Regions from separate parts of the Variovorax sp. YR566 genome, predicted to be linked through region 2. Evidence: riboswitches for the same ligand, from Rfam matches in the RefSeq annotation. Region 2 holds a riboswitch; the other holds the start of a gene.

Region 1 (9,856 bases), 3.4 Mb from region 2:
GCCGCAACGCGCAGGCCGCGCGGGCCGACCTGATGCGCATCTGCGCGGAAATCCGAGAGGAGCTGGAGCCCGAAGAGCAGACGCTCGCCACCGCGCGCGCCGTGGCGGCGGGCGAGGCCGAGGCGGCGCCGCATCCGGCACGGCGCATCGCGGGGGCGGTGTACGTGAGCTGTTCGGGGCGCGGCGGGCCGCACTTCGGCGCACCGGGCGCTGAGTTGCAGATCGTGCGGCACGCGCTGGGCGATGTACCGCTGGTCGGGTTCTTCGCTGCGGGCGAGATTGCCCGGCATCACCTGTATGGCTATACCGGGGTGTTGACGGTGTTCACTGCGGCGGATTGACAGGCGACGCGCGGTCGTCCGTTCGCTTGCCTCGGGCCCTGACCACCGAGGCGCCCCCTGAAATCGACTTGGCCCAAGTCGCGGCGAGACAGTACGCCAGCAGCAAGATGCTCCCCCAACTTCGGGTCTTGGTTGGCGCGAATTCAGTCGCCTAACGAAGGGGTAATTGTTATTTGATGTAATCAAGTTGTCATAAAGACCGCTGGCGAAGTGCTGCGCGCGAAAGCTGGTGCATGAAAGATAATACTTTGGCGTTATTTTTTAATGTCATCCTTCTACCCGAGTCGAGATCGAATTTCCCCGCGCGATGAGCTATTTGTCTTTTGATGAGGTAATTTTTCTGGATGATTTCTTTCGATCGGAAGAGGCTGGGCTTCAATCTCATCCATCCAATAGACGCTTTCTTCGGGGGCTTTTTGATTTCGCGGGCCAATCTCTCGGTATTCCAATGCGCGAGGAGTACCCCACCTCCAATGGAGGGCGAATTCCTGTCGGGCTCATGATGGATTCGCTGGGTTTGCCCCGAGCGGTGGAAGGGTGGGCGAGCGCCGCCATTGCCGATCTGCAGCCTGCATTCAACGGATGTGAAGTTCGCGGATTTGGCGAACGGAGCCTGGTCATTGGATGGGGAATGCCTCCCTCACTGTTGAAATACATCGCTTCCCGCGGCGCGGTATTCATTGATGTGGAGGTGCATCCGCTGCGATTTTCCAGGCACCTCCAACTGGGCGTGCGAACCAATAGCCGGCGGATTTCCCGCATTCTTTCGAAAATCCAAACTCCGGATGAGGCATTTCAAAGCGCAGCGATTGGAATGAAGGCGATGTTCTCGCGGCGAGGCGACGGTGCCTTGCTTTGCCGCGATTCCAGGGTGGGCGTTTTTCTGGGGCAGACGGAAGTTGACCTGGCCCTCGTCAGCAATGGCCGACTTGTGCGTCCAGCGGATGTCGCTGAGAGGGTTGCGGATCTCGCGGCTGAAGTGGACGTCCTGGCAATCAAGCCTCATCCGTATCAAGAAAATACGGTGCTGCTCGACGACCTGTTGAGGCGCATACCGAACGCGATAAAAATCGAATCCAATATCTACGCAATGTTTTGTGCCGAAAATATTGAATTCTTCGCAGGGATTTCATCGGGCGCATTAACTGAAGCGGAGTATTTTGGTCGCCGAAAAGAAATGCTCGCCGAGCCAGATAGAAATAACGCCGCGCATCTTCCAGATGGATGTACGGATTGGATTCCCGTTGGAAGCGAAATTGCCTCCCTTCCTGTGATGAGGGACATCGTCGGCCGAGTGCGCCTGCCGTTCTTTCTGATGCCCCGGAAGCGCTATTCCACAGTCATGTCGGCTGCAAACGCGGACATGGTGGATCGGGCATTCGGGTTTCGCTGGGGCCTTCAGCTCGACGCCGCGGGACTGCGCTCGAGCCCGAAGGTGGCGCTGGGCGAAGATGTCCAGTTCGGGCGCGGGAGCCCCTATGCGGGGGGGCTGTTGTCCGGCTGGCACGAGCCGGAAGTCTGGGGTGTTTGGAGTTCGGGGGAGAAAGCTGCCTTGCTGTTCGTGCTCGACACCACGAAGCTCCCTGCAACCGGGCAGCTACGAATTAGCGTGGCGGGTGCACTCTATCAACCGAGCGGGAGCGCGCGGGTTGCACTGGAGGTCCAAATCAATGGCAGGGCTTGCCAGGCTGCCAGGGCGGGCGATTCACTGACCTTGTCCTGCGATCTGGATGTGCAGCAATTGCGCGCCAGGCCGTTCCTGGCTGTCGAGCTTGTCGTGAGCGGCGCCCACCGGCCTTGCGACATATCCGAAAGCGCCGACGCCCGCTGCCTCGGCTTCGGACTTCGGCTGTTGAAGGCCGAAGTGGTCGTGGCGAATGACAGTGAGGCTGCGAGCGTCTCGCTTCAGGATGCGCTTGTGGAGTGAGCGCGAGCCGCACCGGTGCGGCTCGCGCGAGCGATACCCCTGAACGCGAAATCCACCTCAGGCGCCAGCCCGCTCACGATCCGCGCGATGGACTTCCCCGAGCCGCAGGCATGCGTCCAGCCGAGCGTGCCGTGGCCCGTGTTGAGGAACAGGTTCGGCAGCTTGGTCTTGCCGATCAGCGGCACGTTGCTCGGCGTCGCGGGGCGCAGGCCGGTCCAGAACTGGGCCTGCGTGGTGTCGCCGGCACCGGGGAACAGCTCTTCGACGCGGCGCACGATGGCTTCGCACCGCACGCGGTTGAGGTCGCGGTCGTAGCCGTTGAGCTCCGCTGTGCCGGCGATGCGCAGGCGGTCGCCCGACTCCGAGGTGTAGCGCGAGAACACGAGTTTGAATTCGTCATCCGTCAGCGAGACCTGATGGGCTTTCGTCGCGTCCTTGACGGGCAGCGTCACCGAATAGCCCTTGGCGGGGTAGATCGGCAGGCGGATGCCCAGCGGGGCGGCATACAGCGGGCTCAGCGAACCCATCGCCAGCACGAAGGCGTCGCCGCGGATGCGCTGGAAGCGGCCTTCGCTGTCGGTGGCTTCGACGTGATCGATGCTGCCGCCGGCTTCGCGCAGCGCGGTCACGGTGTGGCTCATCAGGAACTTGACGCCCGCCGCGGTGGCCAGGCCCACGAGCTCGCGCGCGAAGCGGTTGGCGTCGCCGGACTCGTCCTCGGCCGTGTAGGTGGCGCCGGCCAGCTTCGGGCGGATGTGGGCGAGGGCGGGCTCGATCTTCACGGCTTCATCGGCCGAGATGACCTGGCGTTCGCAGCCCAGGGCGCGCATCTGCTCGGCGGGCGCGAGGGCGCCGTCGAACTCTTTTTGCGTCGTGTAGAAGTGCAGGATGCCCTGCGTGCGCTGGTCGTAGTTCAGGCCGGTGTCGCGGCGCAACTGTTGCAACATCGAGCGGCTGTATGTTCCGAGACGCACGATCTGCTCGATGTTGTGGCGGGTGCGCGCCGATGTGCATTCGCGCAGGAACTGAAGGCCCCAGAGCCACTGGCGCATGTCGGCGCGGATGCGGAAGAGCAACGGAGCATCTTCCTTGCCCAGCCACTGCAGCACCTTGAGCGGTGCGCTTGGGTTGGCCCAGGGCTCGGCATGGCTGACGGAAATCTGCCCGCCGTTGGCGAAGCTGGTTTCGGCGGCCGGGGTGGCCTGCCGGTCGATCACGGTCACTTCGTGGCCGAGTTGCTGGAGGTAGTAAGCCGAGGTCACGCCGAGCAGGCCGGCGCCAAGAACGATCACGCGCATTTCAAGTACCTTTGAGGTTGCAGCGCTTGAACGACGGGCGTGGTGTGCTATTGAATAAATAGCAAAGCAACCGGACGACCGCTGTCCAAGTTGCCGCTCCCCCTGTCCTCGGTACCTGAGAGATTCACCCGCTGCGCCCGCAGAGGGTTTGCTCCTTCGGTGCATCACGACCACGTTGGGCGGTGCGATGGCTCTCCAGACGGCGTTTCAGTTGGTGCAGTACAGGTCCCTTGTTTTGGACCGACCTGAGCGTTTATGGGAGTTTGCGCCTTCGGTAGGGCCACCGGGGTGGCCCGCTCTCCTGCAGTGGGGCGATTGTAGGCGGGGCTTGCGCGGGCGCCAACCTTTGATATCTCTCCTCTGGCCGAATGGGATAATCGCCTGTTGATTTGCCGCAAGGCGATCGTTCCATATATCAGCAGGGGACTTCATGATCCTGGTTACCGGCGGCGCTGGCTTCATTGGCGCCAATTTCGTACTCGACTGGATCGCCAACGGCGACGAGCCGGTCGTGAACCTCGACAAGCTGACCTACGCAGGCAACCTCGAGACCCTCGCGTCGCTCAAGAACAACCCGAGGCACATCTTCGTGCAGGGCGACATCGGCGACAGCGCTTTGGTCGATCGCCTGCTGGCCGAGCACAAGCCGCGCGCAGTTGTGAACTTCGCCGCCGAATCGCACGTGGACCGCTCCATCCACGGCCCCGAAGACTTCGTGCAGACCAACGTGCTGGGCACCTTCCGCCTGCTCGAATCCGTGCGCGGCCACTGGAGCGCGCTGCCGGCCGAGCAGAAGACGGCCTTCCGCTTCCTGCACGTGTCCACCGACGAGGTCTACGGTTCGCTCTCCAAGACCGACCCGGCCTTCACCGAAGAGAACAAGTACGAGCCCAACAGCCCGTATTCGGCCAGCAAGGCCGCCAGCGACCACCTCGTGCGCGCCTGGCACCACACCTACGGCCTGCCGGTGCTGACCACCAACTGCTCGAACAACTACGGCCCCTTCCACTTTCCCGAGAAGCTCATCCCGCTGATGATCGTCAATGCACTGGCCGGCAAGAGCCTGCCCGTGTACGGCGACGGCATGCAGGTGCGCGACTGGCTCTACGTGAAGGACCACTGCAGCGCCATCCGCCGCGTGCTCGAAGGCGGCAAGCTGGGCGAGACCTACAACGTGGGCGGCTGGAACGAGAAGCCCAACATCGAGATCGTCAACACCGTGTGTGCGTTGCTCGACGAGCTGAGCCCCAGGGCCGACGGTAAGCCCTACAAGGAACAGATCACCTACGTCACCGACCGCCCCGGCCACGACCGCCGCTACGCCATCGACGCGCGCAAGCTCGAGGCCGAGCTTGGCTGGAAGCCCGCCGAGACCTTCGACACCGGCATCCGCAAGACCGTCCAGTGGTACCTGGCCAATGGTGAGTGGGTGCGCAATGTGCAAAGCGGCGCGTATCGCGAGTGGGTCGAGAAGCAATACGACGCAGCACCTGCGAAGGCCGCGGCATGAAGTTGCTGCTGCTGGGCAAGGGCGGACAGGTCGGCTGGGAGCTGCAGCGCAGCCTGGCGCCCCTGGGTGAACTGGTCGCGCTCGACTTTGACAGCACGGATTTCAACGCTGACTTCAGCCGGCCGGAGCAACTGGCCGAGACAGTCTTGAAGGTGCGCCCCGACGTGATCGTCAATGCGGCGGCGCACACGGCCGTCGACAAGGCCGAGAGCGAACCTGATTTTGCGCGCAAGCTCAACGGCACTTCCCCGGGAATCGTGGCCGAGGCGGCGCAGCAGATCGGCGCGCTGATGGTTCACTACTCGACCGACTACGTCTTCGACGGCAGCGGCACCAGGCCCTGGAAGGAAGACGACGCGACCGGCCCGCTCAGCGTGTACGGCCGCACCAAGCTCGAAGGCGAGCAACTGGTGGCCCAGAACTGCGCCCGTCACCTGATCTTCCGCACCAGCTGGGTGTATGCCGCGCGCGGCGGCAACTTCGCCAAGACGATGTTGCGGCTGGCGAAGGAGCGCGACAAGCTGACGGTCATCGACGACCAGTTCGGTGCCCCCACGGGGGCAGAGCTGCTGGCCGACGTGACGGCGCATGCCATCCGAGCGACGCTGCAGGACCCGGCCAAGGCCGGCCTCTATCACGCCATCGCTGGTGGCGAGACCAGCTGGTACGGCTATGCGCGCTTCGTGATCGAGCAAGCCAAGGCGGCGGGTGTCGAGCTCAAGGCCGGCCCGGAGGCCGTCGAGGCCGTGCCGACCAGTGCCTTCCCGACCCCGGCAAAGCGCCCGCACAACTCGCGCCTGGACACCACCAAGCTGCAGGCCACGTTCGGCCTGCGCCTGCCGCCCTGGCAGGAAGGCGTTGCGCGCATGCTGCGCGAGATTCTTTGAACTTTCACGAGAAAAAGAACATGACCAAGACGACGCAACGCAAAGGCATCATCCTGGCCGGTGGTTCCGGCACCCGCCTGCACCCCGCGACCCTGGCGCTCAGCAAGCAGCTGCTGCCGGTGTACGACAAGCCGATGATCTATTACCCGCTGAGCACCTTGATGCTGGGCGGCATGCGCGACATCCTGATCATCAGCACGCCCCAGGACACGCCGCGTTTCCAGCAGTTGCTGGGCGATGGGAGCCAGTGGGGGATCAACCTGCAGTACGCGGTGCAGCCGAGCCCTGACGGGCTGGCGCAGGCGTTCATCATCGGGGACAAGTTCGTCGGGAACTCTCCGAGTGCACTTGTGCTGGGGGACAACATCTTCTACGGGCACGACTTCGTGCATCTGCTGTCCGATGCAGATACGAAGACCTCCGGAGCCACGGTGTTCGCGTATCACGTCCATGATCCCGAGCGCTACGGCGTGGTTGCCTTCGATGCCGAGGGCAAGGCCAGCAGCATCGAGGAAAAACCACTCAAGCCCAAGAGCAGCTATGCGGTGACGGGGCTGTACTTCTATGACAACCAGGTGGTCGACATCGCCAAGGCTGTGAAGCCAAGCGCGCGAGGCGAGTTGGAGATCACCGCAGTGAACCAAGCCTATCTCGACCGCGACCAGTTGAATGTGCAGATCATGCAGCGAGGCTACGCATGGCTGGATACAGGCACGCACGACAGCCTGCTGGAAGCGGGGCAGTTCATTGCGACGCTGGAGCATCGGCAGGGGCTCAAGATCGCCTGCCCCGAAGAAATCGCATGGCGCAATGGATTCATCACGGGTGAGCAACTCGAGAAGCTGGCGACGCCTCTGGCCAAGAGCGGATATGGCAAGTACCTCAGGCATTTGCTGAGCGAAGAAGTCCGTTCTTAATGTCGAAGTACTCGATGCTCGCCACTCTACGGTTCAGCATCGTCGTACTGACGCGCAACTGTCCCGAGACCCTGCGCCATTCACTGGCGACCTGTCTCGATCAGGATTTCGATGACTACGAGATTCTGGTCTGCGACAACAGCGATCCGGCCGCAGCGGCGCAGGTGGCCGAGATCGTCGCCGTGGCAGCCTCTTCGCGCATCCGGTATTTGCCACCTGAACGCCCTTTGGCAATGAGCGCCAATTAGGAGCGCGGTTTGAGCCAGGTGCGCGGCGAATACGTTACGGTGCTCGGCGATGACGATGGGCTCATGCCCTACGCGTTGCGCCGGACAGTTACCTCAAGCGCGTGGTTTGATCCATCACTCTCTGATTCCCCAGCCATGAAAGCAACATCTACATCCATTCCCGACGTCCTGGTGATCGAACCCAAGGTCTTTGGCGATGCACGCGGCTTCTTCTTCGAGAGCTTCAACCAGAAGGCTTTCGACGAGGCCGTTGGCCGGCATGTCGACTTCGTGCAGGACAACCATTCACGGTCGGCAAAGGGCGTACTGCGCGGGCTGCACTACCAGATGCAGCAGGCTCAGGGCAAGCTCGTGCGTGTGGTCAGCGGCGCGGTGTTCGATGTCGCCGTCGACATTCGTCGCTCCTCGCCGACCTTCGGGCGTTGGGTTGGTGTCGAACTGACCGATGCCAACCACAAGCAGCTATGGGTGCCTGCGGGTTTTGCCCATGGTTTCTTGGTGCTCAGCGAGACTGCAGACTTCCTCTACAAGACCACTGACTACTACGCGCCGATGCATGAGCGATGCATCCGTTGGGATGACGCGTCGATCGGCATCGATTGGCCAGATATAGGTGTCGCGCCGACGTTGTCGGCCAAAGATGCGGTGGGAGCAAGTCTGGCCACGGCAGAGCTTTACCCGTAGCGTTGTAAGGTTCGTGTCATGTTCGGTGAAATGACTACGATGGCCGGGGCTTCGCCTGCATGCGGATTTGGGGGCTGGTGGTGCCTGCGGTCAGCTTTCTGCTGAGGGGAGGGGACTCGCAGACTAAAATTTCGCCTTTAAGTTTTCATCTATAGATGGGGGACCTCGTGCGCGTTTCAAATAGAAAAAGAGTGATGGTGACCGGCGGGGGCGGCTTCCTGGGGTCTCACCTGTGCGAGCGGTTGCTTAACGATGGCTGCGATGTGCTGTGTGTGGAGAACTTCTACAGCGGGACTCGCGACAATGTTGTTCATCTCATGAACAACCCGCATTTCGAACTGATGCGCCACGACGTGACCTTTCCCTTGTACGTCGAGGTTGACGAGATCTACAACTTGGCCTGCCCGGCGTCGCCCATTCACTACCAGCGTGACCCGGTCCAGACGACCAAGACGAGCGTCCACGGCGCAATCAACATGCTCGGATTGGCCAAGCGTACGGGGGCCAGGATTCTTCAGGCATCGACCAGCGAAGTCTATGGAGACCCCGAGGTGCATCCCCAGCGGGAGGATTATTGGGGCCATGTGAACCCCATTGGTATCCGGTCCTGCTACGACGAGGGCAAGCGATGTGCCGAGACGCTCTTTTTCGACTACTACCGGCAGCATCAATTGGAGATCAAGGTCGTTCGCATCTTCAACACCTACGGTCCGCGGATGCACCCCAACGACGGTCGCGTTGTCAGCAACTTCATTGTTCAAGCCCTGCGCGGCGAGGACATCACGATCTACGGCGACGGCTCCCAGACGCGCAGCTTCTGCTATGTCGACGACTTGATCGAGGGCTTCGTTCGCATGATGGCCACCCCGAGCGACGTCACGGGGCCGTTCAACATGGGAAACCCCGTCGAGTTCACGATCAAGGAACTTGCGGAAGCCGTTCTCAAGAGCATCGGGGGCAAGTCCACATTGATCTTCAAGCCTCTGCCCCAGGATGACCCGAAGCAGCGCCAGCCCGATATCACCATGGCTCGGGAAAAGCTGGGCTGGGAACCGAAAGTGAAGCTCCAAGACGGCCTTGAGCGGACGGTTGCGTACTTCCGCAACTTCCTGGCCCTATGAGCATCGGAGAGCACACCCTCATCATCGTCACGCCGGTCTACGAAGACACGGAGGCCAGCAGTCGCCTGTTCAGCGAACTCGCGTTGCAGTTCGGGAACGATGTCTTCGTCGTCGCGGTGGATGACGGGTCAGTGAAGCAGCCGCTGCAAATCGCCAATCTCGAGCGAGCACCTGTCGACGGTGTGGTCCTGAGACTGCGGCGAAATGTTGGGCACCAGCGAGCCATCGCCATCGGCCTGGGCTACGTTGCAGAACATATCCAACTTGGGCAACGCGTGGTGGTCATGGACTCGGACGGGGAAGACCTGCCCTCGACGATTCCGACCTTGCTAAGCAGCCTGGAGTCGGATCAGATTGACGTCGTGGTGGCGCGTCGCAAGAGTCGTGTTGAGACCATGCGATTCAAGGCCTTCTACGCCGTCTACAAGCGTTTCTTCAGCCTGCTGACCGGTCGCGCCATCAGCTTCGGTAACTTCATGGCGCTCAAGGCACACGCCGTCAAGCGGTTGGTGGTGATGCAGGAACTGTCGATCCATGTGGCGGGTGCAGTGCTCGCCTCGAAGCTTCGCACCGGAAGCTGCTTGCTGGACCGAGGTCCCCGATATGCAGGGCAATCGAAGATGAACTTCGTGGGCCTTGTGCTGCATGGATTCAAAGGGCTGATGGTCTTTGCGGAGGACGTGCTCGTGCGCGTCGGCATTCTGTGCGCACTCATCGCAGGCTTCTCGGTCGCGGCAGCTTGCGTCGCGGTCGTTCTCAAGCTGATGGGCTTTTCGACGCCTGGCTGGTTTTCGGTCGCCTTGGGGATTCTCGTCTTGGTCTTTTTGCAGACCGGCACTTTGACGTTGATGACGCTGATGCTGACTGGCGTGGTGCGTGGTGGAACTGTCACAACGTTCATCGCTTATCACGATTTCGTCGAG
Region 2 (9,856 bases):
CGCGCTCGATGATTGCCGGCGTGTCTTCGCCGGTGCGGATGGTCAGTGAGTCGAAAGCGGTGGTGTTGACCGGCTCGCGGCCCATCTGCGTGAGGCCCTTGGCGAGGATTGCCGTGAGCGCTGCCACTCGCTGCGCAATGCGCGTGAGGCCATCGGGCCCGTGGTAAACGGCGTACATGCTGGCCACCACGGCCGGCAGCACTTGCGCGGTGCAGATGTTCGACGTGGCCTTCTCGCGGCGGATGTGCTGCTCGCGCGTCTGCAGTGCGAGGCGGTATGCGGGCTGGCCATGCGTGTCGACGCTCACGCCGACCAGTCGGCCCGGCAGCGAGCGCTTGAATTCGTCGCGGCAGGCCAGGTAGGCGGCGTGCGGGCCGCCGTTGCACAGCGGCATGCCGAAGCGCTGCGTGGTGCCGCAGACGATGTCGGCATCGAATTCGCCGGGCGCGACGAGCAACGTGAGCGCCAGCAGGTCGGCCGCGACGATGAGGGCGGCGTCGCACTGATGCGCGTGGCCCGCGAGCGGACGCAGGTCGTGCACGTGGCCGGTGGTGGCGGGGTACTGTGCGAGCGCGGCGAAGAACTCGCCGCTCACCATCAGGTGCGGCAGCGTTTCCGACACGGTGCTCACCTTCACTTCGATGCCCAGCGGCGCGGCGCGCGTCTTGATGACTTCGATGGTCTGGGGATGGCAGTCGCCAGACACCAGGAACACGTTGCTCTTGCTCTTCACGCTGCGCTTGGCCAGCGTCATGGCCTCGGCTGCGGCCGTGGCCTCGTCGAGCATCGAGGCGTTGGCGATGGCCATGCCCGTGAGGTCGCACACCATCGTCTGGAAGTTGAGCAGGGCTTCCATGCGGCCCTGCGAGATTTCGGCCTGGTAGGGCGTGTAGGCGGTGTACCAGGCGGGGTTCTCGAGCACGTTGCGCAAGATGACGCCCGGCGTGTGCGTGCCGTAGTAGCCCTGGCCGATGAAGTTCTTGAACACCTTGTTCTTCGACGCCATCACCTTCAGCTCGGCCAGCGCATCGGCTTCGGTTGCCGGTGCGGGCAGGCGCATCGGCTTTGCGCGGCGGATGGCCGCGGGCACGATGCCGTCGATGAACTCCGCGCGCGTTTCCGAGCCGATCACCGGCAGCATGCGCGCCTCGTCCGCCGCATCGATGCCGATGTGGCGGGCGAGGAATTCTTCGGCGTTCTCTAGTTCTTGCAAAGAGGGAAGGGCGGGCGTCGGCATGGCGGTGAGGGCTCGGGGAGAAGAAGGAAGGTGGCTGAGGAACTCAGCGGATCAGGATTCGGCGGCGAACTTGTCGTAGGAGGCCGCGTCCAGCAGGGCGTCGAGCTGCGCGGGTTCGCTCAGCTTGACCTTGAAGAACCAGCCGGCGGCCAGCGGATCGCTGTTGGCGAGCGACGGGTCGGCGCGCAGCGCCTCGTTCACTTCGGTGATCTCGCCCGACACGGGCATGAACACGTCGGCCGCGGCCTTGACCGATTCGACGACGCCGGCAACTTCGCCTTGCGCAAAGGTCTTGCCGACTTCGGGCAGGTCGACGAACACCACGTCGCCCAGCGCGTCCTGCGCATGCACGGTGATGCCGACGGTGGCTGCGTCGCCTTCGGCCGACACCCATTCGTGGTCCTTGGTGTACTTGATGCTCATGGAAAAACTCCTCATGGAAAAAATGAATCGGGGTGCAGAGCCTAGCCTGTCGACCAGGCTCAGCCGCGGTAGTAGCGGGTGGGCACGAAAGGCATCGTCGAGACTTCCATCGGCACCGGCTTGCCGCGCACGATGGCCTGCACGCGCGTGCCCGGCTCGGCGAAGGCGGTGGCCACGTAGCCCATGGCGATGCAGCGGTCGGCCGTCGGGCCGAGCAGGCCGCTGGTGACGATGCCGATGTCATGGCCTTCGAAAGATTGCAGCACCGTGCCGTCGCGCACCGGAATGCGTTCGAGGGCGACGAGGCCCACGCGCTTGCGCTTCAGCGTGTCGTGGTCGGTGTGGCCGGCAGCGCCTGCGGCAGCGACGGCGAGCTGCGCGAGGATCTTTGCCGCGCCAGGAAAGCCGCCTTCGCGCGCGCCGCCCGTGCGGCGCACCTTCTGCATCGCCCAGTTGAGCGAGGCCTCGACAGGCGTGGTGGTGGTGTCGATGTCGTTGCCGTAGAGGCAAAGCCCGGCTTCGAGTCGCAGCGAATTGCGCGCGCCCAGGCCGATGGGCTTGACCTCGGGCTGGGCCAGCAGCAGGCGGGCCAGCGCCTCGGCGTCCTTGGCGGCCACCGAGATCTCGAAGCCGTCTTCGCCGGTGTAGCCGCTGCGGGTGACGAAGGCGGCAATGCCGCCGATCTGCACCGCACCGCCCGTCATGAACACGAAGCGCTCGATGCCGGGCGACAGCCGCGCCAGCGTGGCCGCGGCCTGCGGGCCCTGCAGCGCGAGCAGGGCGTGGTCGGGTAGGGGCTGCACTTGGCAGCGGCTGCCGATCTTCTGCTGGATGTGGGCGATGTCGGCCACCTTGCAGGCGCCGTTGACGATCACGAAGATCGAGCCGTTGCCTTCATTGAAGAACATCAGGTCGTCGAGGATGCCGCCTTCGTCGTTCAGCAGCAGGCCGTAGCGCTGCTTGCCGGCGGGCAGGTCGACCACGTCGACTGGCATCAGGGTTTCGAAGGCGGCCGCTGCATCGGGCCCGACTAGCCGGAGCTGGCCCATGTGCGAGATGTCGAACAGGCCGGCCGCATCGCGCGTGTGCTTGTGCTCGGCCATCAGGCCGGCGGGGTACTGCACCGGCATCGAATAGCCGGCAAAGGGCACCATGCGGGCACCGAGCTCCACGTGGAGGTCGTGCAGCGGCGTCTTGAGAAGTTCGGTAGCGGGGGCGGAAGAAGCAGCCACGGGGCACTCCAAAGGGGCAGACGAAATCCATGACGCAAGCCATGGGCCACCCCTGCTGTCCGCTTTACCTGAGAGATTCGCCCCACGATCGGGGTTTGCTCCTTCGGTGGGCCGATGGGCAGTTTTCACTGCAACGGCCTCTCTCCAGCAAGGAAACGCCGGAGTTCACCGGCGCCTTGTCAGTCCTTTTGCCTGAGCGTTCGGGAAACCCCTGCGCCTTCGGCGGCCCCGGCATGCGGGGCTCTCTCCTGACCTTGGCGAGTGTAGTGGATCGCGCGGGGCCGGGGTTTTGCGTCAGTGGATGATTTCGGCCGGCGGCAGCAGCTTGTCGATGCGCTCGCGCAGCGATTCGGCCCGCTCCACCCCGGCGGTTTTCTCGATCTCGGTGAGCATCAGCGCGGCGATGGTCAGCATCGCCTCGCGGTCGCGGGCCTCGCGCAGGGCGTCGCGCATCTGCAGCGCGAACTTCGGGTCGCGCCGCACGAACATGCGCTCGCAGATGTCGAACAGGAACATGCGCGTGGTGGCCAGCGAGCGCTTGCCGTCGAAGGTGTCGGCCGAGGTGGTGGCGACCTGGATCGGCTCGGCGGCGGCGATAGGCGCGGGCCGGGCGGGGGCTGCTACCGGTGCGGGCGCCGGTGCCGCAGCAGCAGCCTGCGGGGCCTGCAGGTAACCCCGCTGCACCAGCGCCTGGATCGCCTGTTCGGCTTCGACCCGGTTGGAGAACAGCGGACTGAAGTCGGTCAGCGAGCGCCGGCCATCGGCCATCAGCAGCAGGGCGCGCTCACGCTGGCTGAGCGTGCGCTGTCCGCCCTGGAGTTCGTCGCGCGCCTTGTCGGTCTTGGTGGGAAACATGGCAGCCACAGCTTTCGGGAATCGAGGGCTGCAGCATCGTTGCAAGTGGTGACATCTTCATGAACCGTTTGCCTTACAGGGGCAATCGCGGCTGGCCTTCAGCCCGCGCTTTCCTTGCGTATGAGCCACTGGTTGCCCACGCGCTGCAATTCCAGCGTCTTGCGGCTCTTCTCGCGCAGCTTGTCGGCGCTGTAGGTCTGTTGAAAGCTTGCGCTGGCCGCCTGCCCCTGGACGCTGATGACCAGGCTGTCGATGCTCACGCTGATGGTCGTCTTGTCGGTAATGCGCGCGCGGCGGTCCGCCTCCCAGGCCTTGCGGTCCTGGCCTCGGGGCGGCGTGAAGTCGGGTGCATAGGCGGCCAGGTAGCGCACCACGTCCCGGGCTGACCAGGCCGCGGCCCAGGCGCGCACGGCGGCTTCGACTTCGCGGATGCTGGAGGCGGGATCGGCCGGCGCTGCTGCCGATACGGGGGCTGGTGCCGCGGCGGGCGTTGCGGGCGGGGCGCTGAAGGCAGCCGGAGCCAGCAAGGCACCGCCCAGCAGGCAGCTCAGGAATCGATTCATGGCGCAGTCCCCTCCTTGTCGGTTGTCGGCCCTTGGCCCGTCGCCCGATTCTGGCAGTGAACATCCGCCGATTCACCGGGCCGATCAGGCCCCGGAGCCCGGGCCGCTACTTGAACCCGAGCACGTGCGGCAGCCACGTGCTCAGCGCGGGCACGAAGGTCAGGATGACCAGCACCGCCCCATGGGCCCAAAGGAACGGCACCAGCTCCTTCACCAGCGCCGACATCGGCACCTTCGACACGTTGCAGGTCACGAACAGCAGCCCGCCCACCGGCGGCGTGATCATGCCCAGCGTGAGGTTGAAGATCACGATCATCGCGAAGTGCACCGGGTCCACACCCAGCTTGATGGCCACCGGCGCGAGGATCGGCGCCAGCACCATCACGCCCGGCAGCGGCTCGATGAAGATGCCGAACAGCAGCAGGAACACGTTGACGATGATCAGGAACATCCACGGCGAGAGGTTCATGCTGATGAGCCATTCGGCCATCTGCTGCGGAATGCCCTCGATGGTCAGCACCCACGCGAACGAGGCCGACAGCCCGATGATGATCAGCACCGAAGCCGACAGCAGGGCAGAGCGCGAGAGGATGTCGGGCAGCATCTTCCACTCGAGCGTGCGGTAGACGAACTTGCCGCACACCAGCGCATAGAACACCGCCACTACCGAGGCCTCGGTCGGCGTGAACCAGCCGGCGCGCATGCCGCCCAGGATCACCACCGGCAGCAGGATCGCAGGAATCGCCTTCCAGGTCGTGACCAGGATCTCGCGCAGCGGAGGCGTTTGCCCATCGCCCTTGTAGTTGCGCTTTTTCGAGACGTAGAAGTTCACGACGCACATCGCCACCGCGATCAGGATGCCCGGCATGATGCCGGCCGCGAACAGCGTGCCGACCGATACGCTCTCGTCCTGCAGCGCGTAGATGATCATGATGATCGAGGGCGGGATGATCGGCCCCACGATGGCGGTCGAGGCCGTGAGCGCCGCCGCGTACGAGCGGTCGTAGCCGGCCTTGTCCATCATCTTGATGAGCATCGACCCCGGCCCCGCCGCGTCGGCCAGCGCCGAGCCCGAGATGCCCGAAAAGAAGGTCAGCGACACCACGTTGGTGTAGCCCAGCCCGCCGCGTCGGTGGCCCACGAACTGGCCTGCGAAGCGCAGCAGCACCTCGGTGAGCGAGCCGCCGCTCATGAGTTCGGCCGCAAGAATGAAGAAGGGCACCGCCATCAGCGGAAAGCTGTCGATGCCGGTGAAGGTTTCCTTCAGCAGCACCATCAGCGGGTAGTTCTCCGCAAGGATCAGCGTGGTAACGGTGGAAAGGCCCAGCGCAAAGGCCACCGGCACGCCGATGGCCAGGAAAATGCAGGCGGAAACGATCAGAACAATGCTGGCATCCATGGTCGTTCTCCTTACAGCGACGCCGAGGCGTTGGCGTCGAAGTGCGCGTCGGACGCGAACTCCCTGCGCAGCACGTAGCCACGCACCACCAGCAGCCAGTGCACGATCAACAAGATGCCGCCGAACAGCATCGCGCTGTAGATGTAGGCGAATGGAATCTGAGTCACGGCAGTGAGCTGGAACATCGTGCGTTCCATGTACAGCCAGCCGTACCAGACCATGAAGCCGAAGAATGCGAAGAGCAGCCCGGCGACGACGATGCGCACCGCGACGGCCGCGCTGCGGGGCAAGGCGTCCTGCAGGTTCTCGACCGCGATGTGCCCGCCGTAGCGCAGCACCGGCCCGGCGCCCAGGAAGGTGAGCCAGATCATCATGTGGCGCGACACCTCCTCGGCCCATTCGAGCGACTGGCTCGTGGTGTAGCGCAGCACGACGTTGGTGAAGATGATGACCGACATGGCGGCCAGCAGAAGAATCAGCGCCCAGCGGTTGGCGGCGAGAAAGTAGCGCTCGAAGGCTTGCACTTTGTGTTGTTCTCTGTTCTGTCTGAAAAACGAAGCGCCCGGCGCACGCATGCGTGCCGGGCGCGTTGCCGGAGGGTCGGCCGTTGCGGCTCAGGGCTTACTTGACGTCCGTGATCTTCTTGATGTTGTCCGCGCCGAATTCCTTGGCGTAGCTCACGTAGGCGGGCTTCAGCGCCTCGCGGAAGGCGGCGCCGTCGACGGTGCGCGTGACCTTCATGCCGTCTTTCTCGAGCTGGGCAATGCCGTTGTTCTCGTCGTCGTTGACCTTCTTGCGCTGGGCAATGGCGGCCTTCTTCGCGGCCTCGGTGAACACCTTCTTGTCGGCGTCAGACAGCTTGTTCCACACCTTCGGCGACAGCAGAAGCAGCGCCGGCGAGTACACGTGGCCCGTGAGCGAGAGGTGCTTTTGCACCTGCGAGAACTTCGACGACAGGATCACCGGAATCGGGTTCTCCTGCCCGTCGACCGTGCCTTGCTGCAGCGCGCCGAACAGTTCAGGGAAAGCCATGGGCGTGGGCAGGATGCCGAAGGTGCGGTAGCCGTCCATGTGCACCTTGTTTTCCATGGTGCGCATCTTCAGGCCGGCCGCGTCGCTGGGCTTGACGATGTCGCGCTTGCTGTTCGTCATGTGGCGAAAGCCGTTCTCCGTCCAGGCCAGCGCGATGATGCCCTTGCTCGGGAACTTGGTCAGGATGTCCTGCCCGATGGGGCCGTCCATGACTTTGCGCGCATGGTCGTAGTCGCGGAACAGGAACGGAATGTCGACGATCTTGACCTCGGGCACGAAGTTGCCCACCGGGCCGGTCGAGGTATTCACCAGGTCCTGCGTGCCGAGCTGGATGGCCTCGATCTGCTCGCGCTCGCCGCCGAGTGCCGAGTTGGCGAAGTGCTGGCACTTGTAGCGGCCTTGGGTGCCTTTCTCGATTTCTTCGCAGAACACCGTGGAGCCCACGCCGTAGTGCGACTCCTTGGAAGTCGCGTAGCCGATCTTCAGAACGGTCGGTTGCTGCGCGAAGGCGGAAGTGCCCAGGGCAAGCGAAAGGCAGGCGGCGGCGATGTGGCCGAGTTTCATGATGTCTCCGGGGGTTGGGGTCAGGTGCGCGTCAGGCGCACCGGACTATGCAACACCCGGGAGCTTTACCGCGTCGGGATTTTCACGGACGTACGCGCGAATGACGGCCTCGAAGTTTTCGTCGGGCGTGAGCCCCAGCGCCCTCGCGCGCACGGTATCGATGTGGCCCGGCCAGGTCTTCACGATGCGCTGGATCGTCGGGTCGGGTGTGCGGTCCAGCAGGGCGGTGGCGGCCTTGCCGGCCACGCGCTCCAGCGCCGCGGCCATTTCGCCGACCGTGGTGGCGAGAGAGGGCAGGTTGAGCGCGGTGCGCGGGCCCCACTGCGCATCGCTGGCCTCGGCGGCGCGGATGATGCCTTCGATGGTGCGCGCCGGTGACGCAATGGCGACAGGCGTTGCGTCGGGCACGGGGCAGGCGGCGGGCAACCCGGCCAGCGGCTCGCGGATCATGCCGCTGAAGAAGCCCGAGGCCGCGCCGTTGGGCTTGCCCGGGCGCACGCTCACTGTCATGAGCCGCACGCTGCGCCCGCGCACGAAGCCCTTGCGCGTGAAATCGGCCACCAGCTGTTCACCAATGAATTTCTGGATGCCGTAGCTGGTCTGCGGCGTGGGCAGCGTGTGGTCTTCGATCACCTTCGGCAGCGGCTGCTCGGGTGAATCGCCGAACACTGCGAGCGAACTGGCGAACACCAGCACGGGTTTCGTGCCGAGCGTGCGTACTTTTTCGAGCAAGGCATGCGTGGCCGCGAAGTTGCTGCGCATGCCGAGGTCGAAGTCGGCTTCGCATTCACCGCTCACCGCGGCGGCCAGGTGAAAGATGGCATCGGCTTCGCGCCAGACGGTGGCATCTGCGTCAGCGGCGAGCTGTGCGTTCAGGTCGCCCGTCACGGTGGTGATGCGCGCATCGGCCGCGAGGTCGGCGGGAGCGCCCGCGCGGTCGACCAGCGTGATGCGTTCGATGGGCTGGGCCGGTGCGCCGGCCAGCGAAAGCTTGCCTTGCTTCAACAGCGTGCGTGCGAGGCGCGCGCCCAGAAAACCGGCGCCGCCGGTGATGACGATCTGCATGGGTTTTGTCTCCTGTGAGCCGCAAGAATAAGCGAGGCTCACCAGAGCTTGGCGCAGGCGCCGCTCAACACCACGTCGGCGCTGGGGGCCGCGGGCGAGGCGCTGCGCTCGCGCGTCACGACGAGGCGCGAGACCTTCGACAGAAGTTTCTCGGAGGTGTCGGGCAGCGTCAGCGTGCCAGCGCCGCTTGCGGGCACCGCGCCGATGGCGAAGGGCGCTGCATCGGCGGGCAAGGCCCACAGCACGAGCCGTTCATCGCCCGAAACGGGCAGCGCTGTCGCACCCAGCACCTTCAGCGTGACCGTGCGGCCATGCCGCAGCGAGCTGACCAGCAATCGCCCCCGGCCCTCGGTGTCGGTGAGCACGCCCACATAGCTTTGCGGCAGCCGCTCGCCCGTACGCATCGCGAGCTGGTCGCTCGTGATGAAGGCGCCGGGCACGGCAAGGAACAGCGCGCTTGCGGCGATGACGCCCGCCACGAGCCCGCCGAAGCTGAAGCCTGCGGGCCGCAGCCAGCTGGTCCAGCGAGAAGGCCGTGCCTGTCGTGCTTGGGCGGGTTGGGTGCGTGCGGCGATCGCGCGCCAGAGATCGGCCGAAGGCTTGCGCTGCGGCACCGACAGGGCCAACTGCCCGAGCCGCTGCTCCCATTGCGCGACCACGTCGCGCACGTCCGCGCGATCGCGCATCAGCCGCTCGAAGCGCCGCCGTGCGCCGCCCTCGAGCGTGCCCAGTGCGTAGGCCGATGCCAGTGCATCGAGCAGGCGGGTGTCGGTGTATCTCATGGCGCCACCCCCTGCGCGCTCAGGCAGGCGCGCAGCTTGTCGAGCCCGCGCCGGATCCAGGCCTTGACCGTGCCGAGCGGCGCATTCATCTGCGCGGCCACCTCGGTGTGCGACAGGCCCTGGTAGTAGGCAAGCGCCAGGCTCTGGCGGAAGCTGCCGTCGAGCGCAGACATGCAGCCATCGATGCGAAGCGCATGCATGGCCTGGTCGAACAGCTGCGCTGCGCCGGGGGCCGGGTCGGCTGCCGTATCGGCCTCGGTTTCTGCCTCGCCGTCCGGACCCGTGGCCAGCGGTTGTTCGTGGGTTTTGCGCCGCTTGCGCGCGCGCAGCGCGTCCAGCGCCTTGTTGCGCACGATCGCGATCAGCCAGGTGATGGGCTGGATCTCTTGCCCGTCGGCGCTGGAGCGATAGCCGCCCGCGTTTTTCCAGATGCTCACATAGGCCTCTTGCAGCACGTCTTCGGCCGCCTGTTCATTGCCCAACATACGAACCGCGACGCCGAACAGATGCAGGTGCGTGCGTTCGTAGATCTGGGCAAAGCACGCGTGGTCGCCACGGGCCGCGCCGGCGATCAGGTCTTGCAGGCTCATCAGAATATTTCTATTCATGCGGGCGAGTATTGCATCCGTTCCTGCGTGCGTGTCGTTTCTGGAGAAGGGCCGGATGATCCGGTCCGCACTCGTTCGTTTATCTTTTCTTCCTGA

The links. Region 2 has a riboswitch for glycine ahead of gcvT (glycine cleavage system aminomethyltransferase GcvT). Riboswitches for the same ligand answer to the same signal wherever they lie in the genome.
Region 1: it holds a riboswitch for glycine, as region 2 does, so the genes downstream of both, ACTG4X_RS05665 (D-amino acid dehydrogenase) here and gcvT (glycine cleavage system aminomethyltransferase GcvT) in region 2, are expected to answer to the same signal.

What each region holds. Positions count from the first base shown of each region.
Region 1 is NZ_CP197092.1:1,221,823-1,231,678, forward strand. Features, by position in the region: gene ACTG4X_RS05655 (FIST signal transduction protein) at 1-341, shown strand, start outside; gene ACTG4X_RS05660 (hypothetical protein) at 649-2,268, shown strand; gene ACTG4X_RS05665 (D-amino acid dehydrogenase) at 2,247-3,566, opposite strand; glycine riboswitch at 3,659-3,775, opposite strand; glycine riboswitch at 3,779-3,880, opposite strand; gene rfbB (dTDP-glucose 4,6-dehydratase) at 3,997-5,076, shown strand; gene rfbD (dTDP-4-dehydrorhamnose reductase) at 5,073-5,963, shown strand; gene rfbA (glucose-1-phosphate thymidylyltransferase RfbA) at 5,984-6,880, shown strand; gene ACTG4X_RS05685 (glycosyltransferase family A protein) at 6,880-7,128, shown strand; gene rfbC (dTDP-4-dehydrorhamnose 3,5-epimerase) at 7,264-7,812, shown strand; gene ACTG4X_RS05695 (UDP-glucuronic acid decarboxylase family protein) at 8,007-8,933, shown strand; gene ACTG4X_RS05700 (glycosyltransferase) at 8,930-9,856, shown strand, end outside.
Region 2 is NZ_CP197092.1:4,588,983-4,598,838, reverse strand. Features, by position in the region: partial or broken gene gcvP (aminomethyl-transferring glycine dehydrogenase) at 1-1,237, opposite strand, end outside; gene gcvH (glycine cleavage system protein GcvH) at 1,289-1,660, opposite strand; gene gcvT (glycine cleavage system aminomethyltransferase GcvT) at 1,720-2,892, opposite strand; glycine riboswitch at 2,938-3,050, opposite strand; glycine riboswitch at 3,063-3,153, opposite strand; gene ACTG4X_RS21650 (hypothetical protein) at 3,187-3,747, opposite strand; gene ACTG4X_RS21645 (L,D-transpeptidase Cds6 family protein) at 3,846-4,310, opposite strand; gene ACTG4X_RS21640 (TRAP transporter large permease) at 4,417-5,709, opposite strand; gene ACTG4X_RS21635 (TRAP transporter small permease) at 5,721-6,233, opposite strand; gene ACTG4X_RS21630 (TRAP transporter substrate-binding protein) at 6,331-7,305, opposite strand; gene denD (D-erythronate dehydrogenase) at 7,351-8,370, opposite strand; gene ACTG4X_RS21620 (anti-sigma factor) at 8,409-9,152, opposite strand; gene ACTG4X_RS21615 (RNA polymerase sigma factor) at 9,149-9,856, opposite strand, start outside.